One region of the Roseovarius bejariae genome, then DNA from elsewhere that is predicted to be linked to it. Evidence: riboswitches for the same ligand, from Rfam matches in the RefSeq annotation. Region 1 holds a riboswitch; each other region holds the start of a gene.
What was found. Region 1 has a riboswitch for cobalamin ahead of FDP25_RS10630 (CbtB domain-containing protein). Riboswitches for the same ligand answer to the same signal wherever they lie in the genome.

Region 1 (4,208 bases):
ATTCCAGCCGTTCGATGGTTTCGCCTGCGTCGCGGTTGAGGCCCGATTCACGTTCGATGTCGCGGCCCAACTGCTCGATCCGGTTTTGCAGCGTCTCGATACGGGCGCGGGCGTTTTCCTCCTGGTCGTTGAGGGTGTCGCGTTGCACCTGAAGGCGTTGCAGGACCGCGGCCGCAATCGCCTCTTCCTCGCGCAGGGGCGGCAGGGATTCTTCGGCCTTGGCGCGGGCCTTGACGGCTTCGCGTGCGGCGGCTTCGGCCTGTGACGCGGCAGTTGTACGCTCGCGCAATTCCTCTTCGGCCCGGGCGCGGGCCTCGTCGGCCTCTTTCCAACGCCGATACAGCAACAGCCCTTCGGCCTGCCGCAATTCCTCGCCAATGGCGCGGTAGCGGGCGGCCTGCTTGGCCTGGCGGGCCAGTTGCGCCAGTTGCCCGGCCAGTTGTTCGATCACGTCATCGACGCGGGCAAGGTTCTGCTCGGCCCCCTTCAGCTTCAATTCCGCTTCGTGGCGGCGTTGATAGAGGCCGGAAATCCCGGCGGCTTCCTCAAGGATGCGCCGCCGCGCCTTGGGCTTGGCGTTGATCAACTCGCTGATCTGCCCCTGCCGGACCAGCGCGGGGGAATGCGCCCCGGTGGAGGCATCGGCAAACAGCATCTGCACGTCGCGCGCCCGCACATCCTTGCCGTTCACCTTGTAGGCGCTGCCCACGTCGCGGGTGATGCGGCGGACGATCTCAAGCTGATCGTTGTCGTTGAACCCCGAGGGTGCCAGCCGGTCGGAATTGTCGATATGGATCGACACCTCGGCAAAGTTGCGCGCCGGTCGCGAGGAGGCCCCGGCAAAGATCACGTCCTCCATACCGCCGCCGCGCATCGCCTTGGGCCGGTTTTCCCCCATGACCCAGCGCAGCGCCTCAAGCAGGTTGGATTTGCCACAGCCGTTCGGCCCCACGACCCCCGTCAGCCCGTCGGCGATGAAAAGGTCAGTGGGGTCCACGAAGCTTTTGAAGCCTGTCAGTCTGAGTTTTGAAAACTGCAAGGGCACCTCGGGCGGCGTGATTCCGGTTAAAGGGAAATGTGACGGGCGGGTGGGCGGCCTGTCAATGCAGAACCCCTGTATATGGCGTTTGGGAGTGAGTTATCCACAAGATATGCGCGAAATTCCGAGCATTTGGCGCCTGACATGGGGGGGTCGAGTGATAAGCAAGACTCAAAGACGGGCCCTGTGCGTGGCCGATTCCCTGCCATTTGGTGCTAGTAGTGCAACACCGGACACATGGCGTGCGCGCAAAGCAACCCGTCGCAAATCGTCTTGACGGGTACGAGTGTGCCGGTCATACAAAATCACGTAAAGGTTCCCGAATGGGCGCAAAGCGCCTTGGGATGAATTGGGAATGACGTGCAGGTGGACCCAAACAGGGCGCCCAATCGTCAGCCGCCCCCGCGACTGTAAGCGGAGAGCCCCTGCCATTATGCCACTGGTCCATCCGGGCCGGGAAGGCGGCAGTCAGGCAACGACCCGCAAGCCAGGAGACCAGCCTTTGCATGTGAAACCAGACCCCTCGGGTGAGAGGTAAAAAGGAGAACTGACTATGACTGCATTGGCTCAAACCGCCGCCAAATCCACCATTCTGTCGATCGTCGCCGCCATGGGGCTGGGCATCGGAATCGTGACCATCGCTGGCCACGTCCAAGCGGCCACCCTGCATGACGCCGCCCACGACGTGCGTCACGCAACCGGCTTTCCCTGCCACTGAACCATGTTTCAGAAAATTCTGACCAGCGCGTTGTTCGCTGGATTCTGCGCGGGACTGCTTGCGGCCGCGTTGCAGTTCGTTTTCGTGCAGCCGGTTCTGCTTCATGCCGAACTCTACGAGGGCGGTGACCTGGTGCATTTCGGAGGGGAGGCCGTAAGTGCCACGCCCGAGTTGCCCGGGTTCAACCCGATGCGCGATGGCCTGAGCCTGCTGTTCTCGGCCCTGATCTACGTGGGCTATGGGCTTATCCTTGTGGGCGCCATGGCGCTTGCCGCCGAGCGTGGGGTGACGATCACCGCGCGCAGCGGCCTGATCTGGGGCCTCGCGGGGTTCATCGTGGTGCATTTCGCGCCCGCTGCCTCGTTGCCGCCCGAGGTTCCGGGCGTGGCTTATACAGATCTCACCCTGCGCCAGATCTGGTGGTGGGGGACGGTGATTGCCACGGCGGCGGGCCTTGGCCTGATCGCCTTCGGGCGCGGTTGGGGTGCATGGGGCGCGGCGGTGATCCTGCTGCTGGCGCCGCATGTCATCGGTGCGCCACACCCCGAGTCCTTCACCGGCCCCGTACCGCCGGAACTCGCTTCGCTGTTCGCCTCGCGGGCCTTGGCGGTGGGCATGGCGGCCTGGGCGATGCTGGGCCTTTTCGCCGGGCATTTCTGGGCCAGTGACGATAACGCACAAGCGTGACAAATACCCCCGGCGGTGCGCTGCCGGGGCCACTAAGGGGAACGAAATGCCACGCACCTTCATCTTCCTGTTGATCGGCCTGTTCTTCGGCACCGGCCTTGGCTTTCTGGTCGCCGCCAGTACCGGCGCGCAACTGGAAGGGCATGAACACACAGGCGACACCGCCCACGACCATGCCGCCCATGATCACGGTCAGGGCGATATATCGGGCCACGATCATTCAAAATTGACCGAGGCTGGCACGCCGACCCCGACACTGGCCCTGTCGATCCACCCCGATAGCGACCAAAGCCGCAACCTGCATATCGAAACCAGTAATTTCACTTTCGACCCCGCAGGCGTCAACGGCCCGCACGAACCCGGCCACGGCCACGCGCATATCTATATCAACGGGGTGAAACAGCCCCGCGCCTACAGCCCTTGGGCGCAATTGAACGCGCTGCCCATCGGCACCCATGAGGTGCGCGTCACCCTCAACGCCAATGATCACAGCCAACTGGCCATCGACGGTACTCCCATCGAGGCCACGACAACGATTGAAATCGAATGACGCCCTACGCCGGAACCCGCCCCAGAAGGCAAAAGCGCAACCGCCCGGCGGGCCGCGCATCCTCGATCCAGCCATCGGGGCTTTCGGCGTATATCCGGGCGAACGACAGCGTATCGGCCAAATCCCCCTCGGCCTCGACCCCGCCGAACAGATACGTGGCCTTGCCCGGCGCGCGAAAGGCCACCGATAGCGGATTGGCGCAATTCGACATGCAGGCATGCTCCTGCACCTCGAAATCCATGCCCCGCGCCGCAATTTCAGCGCGCAGCGCCTTGGCAAAGCCCGGCCCGCTGCCGCATTCACATGTTGAACAAACCACGATCCGGTGCATGACGCTGTCCTTTCCAAACGCGGAGTAAGACAGCGCCGCCGCCCACGCAAGCCTGAGAAGGAACCTGCCCATGCCTGCCAAGATCCCTGCCACCGTCGTCACCGGCTTTCTGGGTGCCGGGAAAACCACCCTCATTCGTCACATGCTGGAAAACGCGGGCGGCAAGCGCATCGCGCTCATTATCAATGAATTCGGTGATCTGGGCGTCGATGGCGGCATCCTCAAGGGCTGCGGCATCGAAGGCTGCGCCGAGGATGACGTGATGGAGCTTTCCAACGGTTGTATCTGCTGCACCGTGGCCGAGGATTTCGTGCCCACCATGCAAAAGCTGCTGGACCGCCCCGATGCCCCCGATCACATCGTGATCGAAACCTCCGGCCTCGCCCTGCCGCAACCCTTGGTGCGCGCCTTCAACTGGCCCGAGATTTCCACCCGGGTGACTGTCGATGGTGTCGTCACCGTGGTCGATGGCAAGGCCGTGGCCGAGGGCCGCTTTGCCCATGACGTGGCCGCCGTCGATGCACAGCGGGCGCAAGACGAGAACCTCGATCACGACACGCCGCTTTCGGAACTCTTTGCCGATCAGGTCGCCTGCGCCGACATGATCGTCGTGAACAAATCCGATCTGCTGGCCGGCGACGAGGCCGAAACTCTGGTGGGGCGGCTCAAATCCGACAGCCGCGATGGCGTGCAGGTGGTCAAATCCATCATGGGCGCGTTGCCCGTCGATGTCCTTCTGGGGCAGGGCATGGGGGCCGAGGCCGATATGGAGGCCCGGCACGAGGTGCACCACCACCATCATCACGACCATGATCATGATGATGATCACGACCACCACCACGATCACGACCATGACGCTTTCGAAAGTTTCGTCGTTACCCGC
Region 2 (4,208 bases), on a different contig from region 1:
GCATAAGGAAAGCTTATGAGAGCGTAAGGTTTTTAATTTGTGTAATCACGTGGCGCCGCCTAAGCAAGCCCGGCACGAAAGAGGAGGCAGGGCATGCAGGCGGCAGTTGACGGGTATCTTCTGGGGTTTTCGCTGATCCTTGCGATCGGGGCGCAGAATGCCTTTGTCCTGCGGCAGGGGCTGCGGCGAGAGCATGTCTTGCCGGTGGTGCTGTTGTGCGGGGCCTCGGACGCGGTTCTGGTGACGGCGGGAGTTTTGGGGTTCGGGGCCTTGGCACGGGCGATCCCGGGGGTCGAGCAGGTGATGCTGTTCGGCGGTGTCGCCTTTTTGCTGTGGTACGGGGCACAGAACCTGATTGCGGCGTGGCGGGGTGGCGAGGTGTTGGAGGCCGGGGTGGCCGCGGGGGGCCTGCGGCGAGCGCTTTTGACCTGTCTGGCGCTGACCTGGCTCAATCCGCATGTCTATCTGGATACGGTGGTTTTGCTGGGCTCGGTCTCGGCCCAGTATGACGACACGCTGGGGTTCGGGGTGGGGGCTGTCACCGCGAGCTTCAGCTTTTTCTTCGCGCTGGGCTATGGTGCGCGGCTTCTAGCGCCGGTTTTTCGGCGGCCGGCAAGCTGGCGGGTGCTGGACGTGATCGTGGGGCTGACGATGTGGGGGATCGCGGCCAAACTGCTTTTGGGGTGAGGGGGCGCACAGGCCCTGTGCGTGAAAGGGCAGGTCTGGCCCTATGGCAGCGGCGTGCCTGGCCCTTTTCATTTCCCCCTTCGGTCTCCTAAATGCGCGCATGAGTTCCGATCAAGGCAATCGCCCCGGGTGGGGTGTCTTCTGGATGGTGGTGACGGGTCTGCAATTCGTGGGCGTCACCGCGCTTGTCAAAACGCTGGGCACGCGTATCCCCGCGCCGGAGGCGGCGTTTCTGCGGTATGTGCTGGGGCTGTTGTTCCTGCTGCCGGTACTGGGGCAGTTGCGGCGGCTGCGGCCCGGCGGGCGGGTGATGGCGCTTTTCGGGTTGCGGGGGCTGGCGCATACGGTGGGGGTGGCGCTGTGGTTTTATGCCATGGCGCGGATTCCCATCGCCGATGTGACGGCGATGAATTACCTGTCGCCGATTTATGTCACGCTGGGGGCGGCGCTGTTTCTGGGAGAGCGTCTGGCGGCGCGGCGTATTCTGGCGATCGTCGTGGCCCTTTTGGGGGCGCTGATCATCCTGCGACCGGGGTTTCGCGAGGTGGGAACCGGGCATCTGGCGATGCTTTTTACGGCGATCTTCTTTGGGGCCTCTTATCTGACGGCCAAGCGGCTGTCGCAGGAGGCGGGCCCGGGTCTGGTGGTGGCGATGCTGTCGATCACGGTGACCATCGGGCTGGCGCCGCTGGCGGTGATGAACTGGGTCTGGCCGACGGCGTGGGAGATGCTGATTCTTTTCGGTGTGGCCTGTGTGGCGACTGGCGGGCATTTCACCATGACGCTGGCCTTCCGGGCGGCCCCGCTGGCGGTGACGCAGCCGGTGACCTTCCTGCAACTGGTCTGGGCGGTGGCGCTGGGGGCGCTGGTCTTCGGCGAGGGGATCGATCCCTTCGTGGTGCTGGGCGGTCTGGTGATCGTCGGGGCCGTCAGCTTCATCAGTTGGCGGGAGGCGGTTTTGAAGGGCCGCGCGGTGACGCCGCCGGTGCCGGCCACCAAGGGGTGAGCGGTAATCGCGATCTGACGTGAAAGAATCCTTGCGCGTGGCTGCGGCCTGAGACAGAGTTTTTCCATCAAGGTGCTGCACTTCGGTCATTCGGGGTGCGGAGAATTGGGAAGCCGGTGAGAGACCGGCGCTGCCCCCGCAACGGTAAGGTTGGGGGCAAGGGCATACCGCCACTGGACCGCTGAGCATGGTCCGGGAAGGCGCCCTTGCCAGACCCGCCAAGCCCGGAAACCAGCCTTGTGTCACGTCAAGCCGCGGGGGGCGGTGTGGGCGCGCGTCATGGACCGCTTCCCGTTACAACCCCTTGCCCCAATCCGGCCCGGGGTGTGGCCGGGGAAGAGAAGTAAAAATGAGCGTCACCCAGATTCTGGATGGATTGGAATCCATGCCCGCCACCGGGGCCGAGGCCGATAATGCCGCGCGGGCGGGGTTTCTCGAGTGGGTTTTCGGAACCCCCGGCGCCACCACGCCGCAGGCCGCGCGGGACGCCTTGGCGACGGAGGCCGCGCAGGAGGCCAGCAGCCCGGCGGCGCGGGCCTTCGTGGGGTTCTTGCAGGCCGCCTGTGTGCCGGTGCGCGGCGCGCGCGGCAGGGCCCGGCGGGGCCGGGTGCTGCACTGAAGACCGGGCGCCGAAATCTTTAAAAGATTTCGGTCCGATTTCTTTTGAAGAAATCGGCGGCTAGGCCATGCCGCCCTGCACCAGCCTGTCGGCCAGTTGTGCATAGGCCTGCGCCATGGGGCTGTCCCCGGCTGCGATCGGGGTGCCTGAATCGCCGGCCAGTCGCGTGTCGAGGTCGATGGGCAGGGCGCCGAGGAAGGGGATGCCCAGCTTCTCGGATTCCGCCTGCACCCCGCCATGGCCGAAGATATGCGCCTCGTGGCCGCATTCGGGGCAGTGGAAGGTGGACATATTCTCGATCAGGCCCAGGACAGGGGTTTTCAGGGTGTTGAACATATCCATCGCCTTGCGCGCATCCAGAAGCGCCACGTCCTGCGGGGTGGAGACCACGAGCGCGCCGGTGGGGGCGGATTTCTGGCACAGGGTCAGTTGCACATCGCCGGTGCCGGGGGGCAGGTCGACGATGAGCACATCCAGTTCGCCCCAGTTCACCTGCGTCATCATCTGTTGCAGCGCCCCCATGAGCATCGGGCCGCGCCAGACCACGGCCTTGTCGGGGTCGAGCATCAGCCCGATGGACATAAGCGTGACGCCATGGGCGTGCAGCGGTTCGATGATCTTGCCATCGGGGCTGGCGGGGCGCCCGGTGGCCCCCATCATGCGCGGCTGGCTGGGGCCATGTATATCGGCATCCAGAAGGCCGACGCGACGGCCCTGCTTGGCCAGTGCCACGGCGAGGTTCGAGGACACGGTGGATTTGCCGACACCGCCCTTGCCCGAGGCCACGGCGAGGATCGAGCGCACACCGGCGGGGCGCACGGGCTCGTCGCCGCCCTTGGGGTGGCCGCCGATCTTGAGGCTGGGCGCCTCTTTTGCGGGGGCCTGCTTGCCGCCGTCATGGGCGGTGAGCGCGACACTGGCCCGCGCGACCCCCGGGACAGATAGGGCGGCACGTTCTGCCGCGGCGCGCAATGGCTCCATTTGCTGGGCTTCGGCGGGCGAGGGGGCCTCGATCACGAATCGGGCCGTGTCGCCTTCGATGGAGAGGGCGCGCACCATGTCGCGCGAGACCAGATTGCCACCGCCGGGAAGCTCCAGCTTCCTTAGTTCGTCGAGAATTGCATCGCGTGTCGCTGCCATGTCTGCCGCCCCTTTTATCACCTTGCCGCAATAGGTGGCAGGTTTCGCGCCACAAGCAAGGGGGGCCGGGCCGTTTGATTAAAAAATCCCCTGATTGCTTAACGTTAGGTCAGCTTGGCTTATGCAATTTCTGCATAGCAGCATTGAATGATCCGGGGATTGTGCAGGTGCAGCATTGCGTTATCTTAGGATCAACAAACGAAACGCGACGCACTTCGGTGTGACACCAGTAAAAAGACCGGTAAAGACGATGACCTTTGCACATGACACCCGGGCCTCGAACGCAGCCCTCGCCTTGGAAATCAGCGCGGCTGTCAGCCAGTTCTTCCAGCGGATTGACGATTATCGTCTGTACCGCAAGACCCTGCGCACCCTGCGCGATCTGGATGACCGCACGCTGGCGGACCTGGGCCTGCATCGCTCGGGCCTGCGGGCCGAAGCCCTGAAGGCGACCTACGGCGTCGTGCGGTAAGGAAATACGGAATCGGATGTCTCTCTCCTCCTCCCTGAGACATTCGTGACTGGCGGCGGCGCTCTCTCCTCCTCCCTGAGTGCCGCCGCCCAAAATACCCCCGGGCCACCTCCCGGTCCGGACAAGTTGAACGGCTGATCCTCTCCTCCTCCCTGGATCGGACGTGAAAAGAACGGCGGTGCTCTCTCCTCCTCCCTGAGCACCGCCGTTTTTTATTTTTCGCCGATGGCTTGACGGGCGCGCCGGGCGGTGGCTTCGTTCCGGGCAGAAATGGGAGGCTCCAT
Region 3 (4,208 bases), on a different contig from region 1:
GCCAGCCTTTTGCAAGCTACGGCCTGAACATACAAAAGGATGGCGCAAATGCTTACCTCTGTGATGCGCGGAACAACCGCGCTTGTCTGCCTGTCACTGGCCGTGCCAGTGAGTGCGCAGGACGACCCGGGTTTCCTTGGAACGCTGGTTTTGACCGGCGGAAAGCGGGACCTGACCTTTGGCACGGCCCTGCCGCGGACCGTGGTCGGCGAAGAAGAAATCCAAGACCGACAAGCCAGTACGGTGGCGCAGGTGATCGATTCGGTCCCCGGTGTGACGCTGGTCAATGGGACGACGCCGCAAGGCTCGGGGATCAACATCCGTGGTTTCGGGGCGAATACAACCTATGGCTCGGATCAGAAGATCGCGATTCAGATCGACGGGGCGAGTCTCGGGTCGGAGGAACTCTATCGTATCGGGACGCAGCTTTTCACCGATCCGCTGCTTTACAAGAATGTTGAAGTGATCCGCGGCACCATTGGCAGTTTTGCCTATGGGTCGGGGATTGTCGGCGGTGTCGTGAAGCTGGAGACCAAGAATGCCAGCGATTTTACCGGCGGTGTGCCGGGGTTCGGTGGATCGCAGACGTTCGAATATAGTTCGAACGGGGATGGCTGGGTCAGTTCCACGAACCTTGCCTGGATGCCGGTGGAGGGGGCCGAGTTCCTGCTCAACTACAGCTGGCGGGAACAGGGGGATCTGAAAGCCGGTGACGGGACGACCATCGGAAACAGTTCGTTTGAAACCCCGTCTTTCCTGGCCAAGGGAAAGTTCACCTTCGGACAGGACGATGCCTATTCGCTGACATTCAGCCATTCGCAGACCGAGGCCGACGACAAGGACGTGCCCTATGACCAGTTCCAGACGACAGCGGGGAATTTCGGCCGGGTGGATCGCCTGACCGATACCAAGCAAACCTCGCTTGAGTATCGGTTCAACCCAGCGAATGACCTGATCGACCTGCGCGCCAACCTGTCTTATGCCGATCAGAAAATCGATACCGACTATATCGACGGCAGTTCGCCGTTTCAGGGCGGGATGTCCGTTGCGGCCTTTTGCGCCGATCCGTTTTTTGGCGTGATCTGTGCCGACAACCGGTATGAAACGACCAAGTTGACCATTTCCAACCGGGCGCTGTTTGATAGCGGGCGCGTTGCGCATGACATGCTGGCCGGGGTCGAGGGTATTCGCAAGGACCGGCTCAATGCCGCCAGTGCGCCGGGCGGGACCGACCGGCGTTTCGCGGTCTTCATGGTCGATGAAATGACCATCGGGCAATTCACCGTGACCCCCGCGCTGCGCTATGAAAATTCCCGTATCGAAAGTGCCGTTCCATTGGCGGGGGTGCCTGACAGCTATGACTCGGATGCTTTGATGGGGGGGCTGGCGGTGGCCTATGATTTCGGCAATGGCCTGTCGGTCTTCGGCAGCGGGGCCTATACCGAGGGCCTGCCGCTTATCGACGATCTTTCGGCCTCGGGCACCTCGCAGCGGCGTTTGGCGATGACCGAAAAATCGCACACCTTCGAAGTCGGGGCGGAATACAGCGGGACGGGTGTATTCGCACCGGGTGACAGCCTCACGATGCGTGGCAATCTGTATCAGACAAAGCTGTGGGACATTACCAGCTATACCGTGGCCGGGTCGACAGGGACCGATCTTGATGGTGTGACATCCGAGGGGATCGAGCTTGAGGCCTCATACGGTTTGGCGAATGGGTTTTACGCCGATCTGGCCGGGCACTTGGGCGAGGGGACGGAATATGCCCCGTCCGGGGCCTCGGCGACATGGCGCAACAGCCCGGCGGACCGGGTGCAGTTGACCCTTGGCAAGAAGTGGAACGATCATCTCGATCTGAGCTGGGAAGTCGTTCACACGACGGACAAGCGCGATGCGCTGGGCGCGGGCCTGCCCGACAGCACGGTGCATAACCTGCGCGCCACGTGGCGGCCCAAGCATGACTGGTTGACGGAAACCGAGGTGCGTTTCGGGATCGAGAACCTGTTGGACGAGGATTACGTCAGCCACCTGTCATCGCCCAGCCGCAAGGCCCCCGGGCGGACCTTCAAGGTTTCACTGACGAAAGCCTTCTGAAACCGTGCGCCGGGGCAGTGGCCCCGGCCTCTGTTCCTGATAGCCCGAGGTCTGGATGCGCCTCGGGTTATGCCCGTATCCTCCGTGAGATTTGTGGCTGATCGGCACCGCCTTGGGTGGGCCTTGGGTGTAAGCGCAATTCATCCTTTCCAGAACCATCATCTTGCGCTACGAGCCGAGTCGCTTCGGTCCGGGCGGTACGCCGTTCGGATAATAGGGAACACGGTGCGGTGTCATCTTTGAACGCCAATTCCGTGACTGCCCCCGCAACTGTAGGCGGTGAGTGAAGCCGGACCAATGTCACTGCCATGCCGGACAGCATGGTGGGAAGACCCGGCCAAGCCTCGACCCGCAAGTCAGGAGACCTACCGAAGTGATCACCCTGTCCGGACGCGGGGCGCGTCATGGGCAACGGACCTTCCGTAGTGGTGGCAATTTCACCGTTTGCGGGAGGGTGTGACCTCCTCAGACATCAAAAGGTTTTCGCGCTGCGGCGCGGGATGGAGGGGACAGAACATGACACGTACAATCGTGGCGGGGCTTTGCGCATCGACCGTCATATTAACTCAAGCGGCCTCGGCAGAGGAGGTGATGGACCTTGGGTCGATCATCATATCGGGGGGGCTGACCCCGATCGAATCTGAGAACTATGGCCGGTCGGTCTCGGTGCTGACGTCCGAGGACATCGAGGCACGCGGGATCAAGACGGTGCAGAACGCCCTGCGGCAGCTTCCGGGTGTTTCGGTCACCTCGACCGGCGCATCCTATACCACGGCAAGCATCCGGGGCGGGGACAGCAACCACTTCGTATTGCTGGTGGATGGTGTCGATATGACCAACGTGAATGGTGGCACGGTGCCGTTCCGGGGGATCGCCGTTCAGAACATCGAGCGGATCGAGGTTTTGCGCGGCCCGCAATCGGCGCTTTACGGCAGCAACGCGATGACCGGGGTGATCTCGATCACCACGAAACGGGCCGACGCGCCCGGCACGTCTTATGGCGGGAGTGTCGAGGTCGGGTCGAACAAGACGCTGAATTCCAACCTTTTCATCCGCCAGCAGGGGCAACGTGGCGATCTGAGCTTTGCCGTTACGCGCAACAAGACGGATGGCGAGGATGGCTCGCGCTATGACGGGGGCGATACCGAGGGCCTTGAAAGCCTGACGATTGACCTGTCCGGTCGCTACGAGGTGACCGATGGCGTGACCGCGGGCTTTACCTTTCGCAACGAGCAGCAGGATTACGACAGCGAGGACACCAAGCCATTTTTCGCGCCGCCGCTTGCCTCGCCGCTGTTTTACCAGGTGGAAAGCCCGCAGAATGGTGAGCGCGACGTGACCCTCGGGTCGCTCTGGGTCGAGGTGGGCGACGAGGACGAACGCGTGAAGCACCGGGTCAGCCTTTCGGGGTCGGACGTCAGGGAAGTGTCGCGCGACAGCCTGTATTTCGCGGATTTCAATAGCAAGGGAACGGATGTCAGCCTTCAGTATACTGGTAGTTTGGCGCTGGACGGGGCGTCGCTTGCGGCGACGAACCACCGTTTGAACTTTGTCGCCGAGGCGCAGGAACTGACCTATGCGTCCAGTTTCAACCCCGGCGGAAGCTACACCCGCGAGACCCAGTCGCTGGCGACGGAGTATCGCGCCGCGTTGGGCCGCGGGTTTGACCTGCAACTTGGCCTGCGTCATGACTTCAACGATGTTTTCAAGGATGCGACGACGTGGAATGCATCCCTGTCCTATCAACTGCCCGAAACCGATGTCCGCTTGCGCGGGGCGATTGGCAGTGCTGTCGTCAACCCGACCATGACCGAGCTTTATGGCTTCGTTCCCGGCAGCTATTCGGGCAATCCCAACCTGAAGCCCGAGGAAAGCCAGGCGATCGAGTTGGGCGCGGATGTGGGCCTTGGTGGCATGGGGATGCTGAGTGTGACGGCCTTTTGGTCGGAGGTCACCGATACGATTGCCGGAAGTGGCATGACATCCGTGAACCTGCCCGGAACCAGCAAGATCGACGGGATCGAGATCGAGGCCTCGATCGAGCCGGTGGCGGGCCTGTCGCTGACCGGAGGGTATACTTATCTGGATGCGCGCGACTCCACGGGGGCGCGGCT

Region 2: it holds a riboswitch for cobalamin, as region 1 does, so the genes downstream of both, FDP25_RS15710 (hypothetical protein) here and FDP25_RS10630 (CbtB domain-containing protein) in region 1, are expected to answer to the same signal.
Region 3: it holds a riboswitch for cobalamin, as region 1 does, so the genes downstream of both, FDP25_RS14395 (TonB-dependent receptor plug domain-containing protein) here and FDP25_RS10630 (CbtB domain-containing protein) in region 1, are expected to answer to the same signal.

What each region holds. Positions count from the first base shown of each region.
Region 1 covers NZ_SZWE01000001.1:2,216,355-2,220,562, forward strand. The annotation lists gene smc (chromosome segregation protein SMC) at 1-1,039, opposite strand, end outside; cobalamin riboswitch at 1,336-1,557, shown strand; gene FDP25_RS10630 (CbtB domain-containing protein) at 1,593-1,757, shown strand; gene FDP25_RS10635 (CbtA family protein) at 1,761-2,444, shown strand; gene FDP25_RS10640 (hypothetical protein) at 2,491-2,994, shown strand; gene FDP25_RS10645 (DUF1636 family protein) at 2,999-3,325, opposite strand; gene cobW (cobalamin biosynthesis protein CobW) at 3,396-4,208, shown strand, end outside.
Region 2 covers NZ_SZWE01000002.1:340,365-344,572, forward strand. The annotation lists gene FDP25_RS15695 (LysR family transcriptional regulator ArgP) at 1-4, opposite strand, end outside; gene FDP25_RS15700 (LysE/ArgO family amino acid transporter) at 94-687, shown strand; gene FDP25_RS15705 (DMT family transporter) at 788-1,693, shown strand; cobalamin riboswitch at 1,747-1,947, shown strand; gene FDP25_RS15710 (hypothetical protein) at 2,043-2,312, shown strand; gene FDP25_RS15715 (Mrp/NBP35 family ATP-binding protein) at 2,373-3,452, opposite strand; gene FDP25_RS15720 (DUF1127 domain-containing protein) at 3,703-3,924, shown strand; gene FDP25_RS15725 (ArgE/DapE family deacylase) at 4,207-4,208, shown strand, end outside.
Region 3 covers NZ_SZWE01000002.1:87,591-91,798, forward strand. The annotation lists gene FDP25_RS14390 (TonB-dependent receptor domain-containing protein) at 64-2,094, shown strand; cobalamin riboswitch at 2,264-2,481, shown strand; gene FDP25_RS14395 (TonB-dependent receptor plug domain-containing protein) at 2,611-4,208, shown strand, end outside.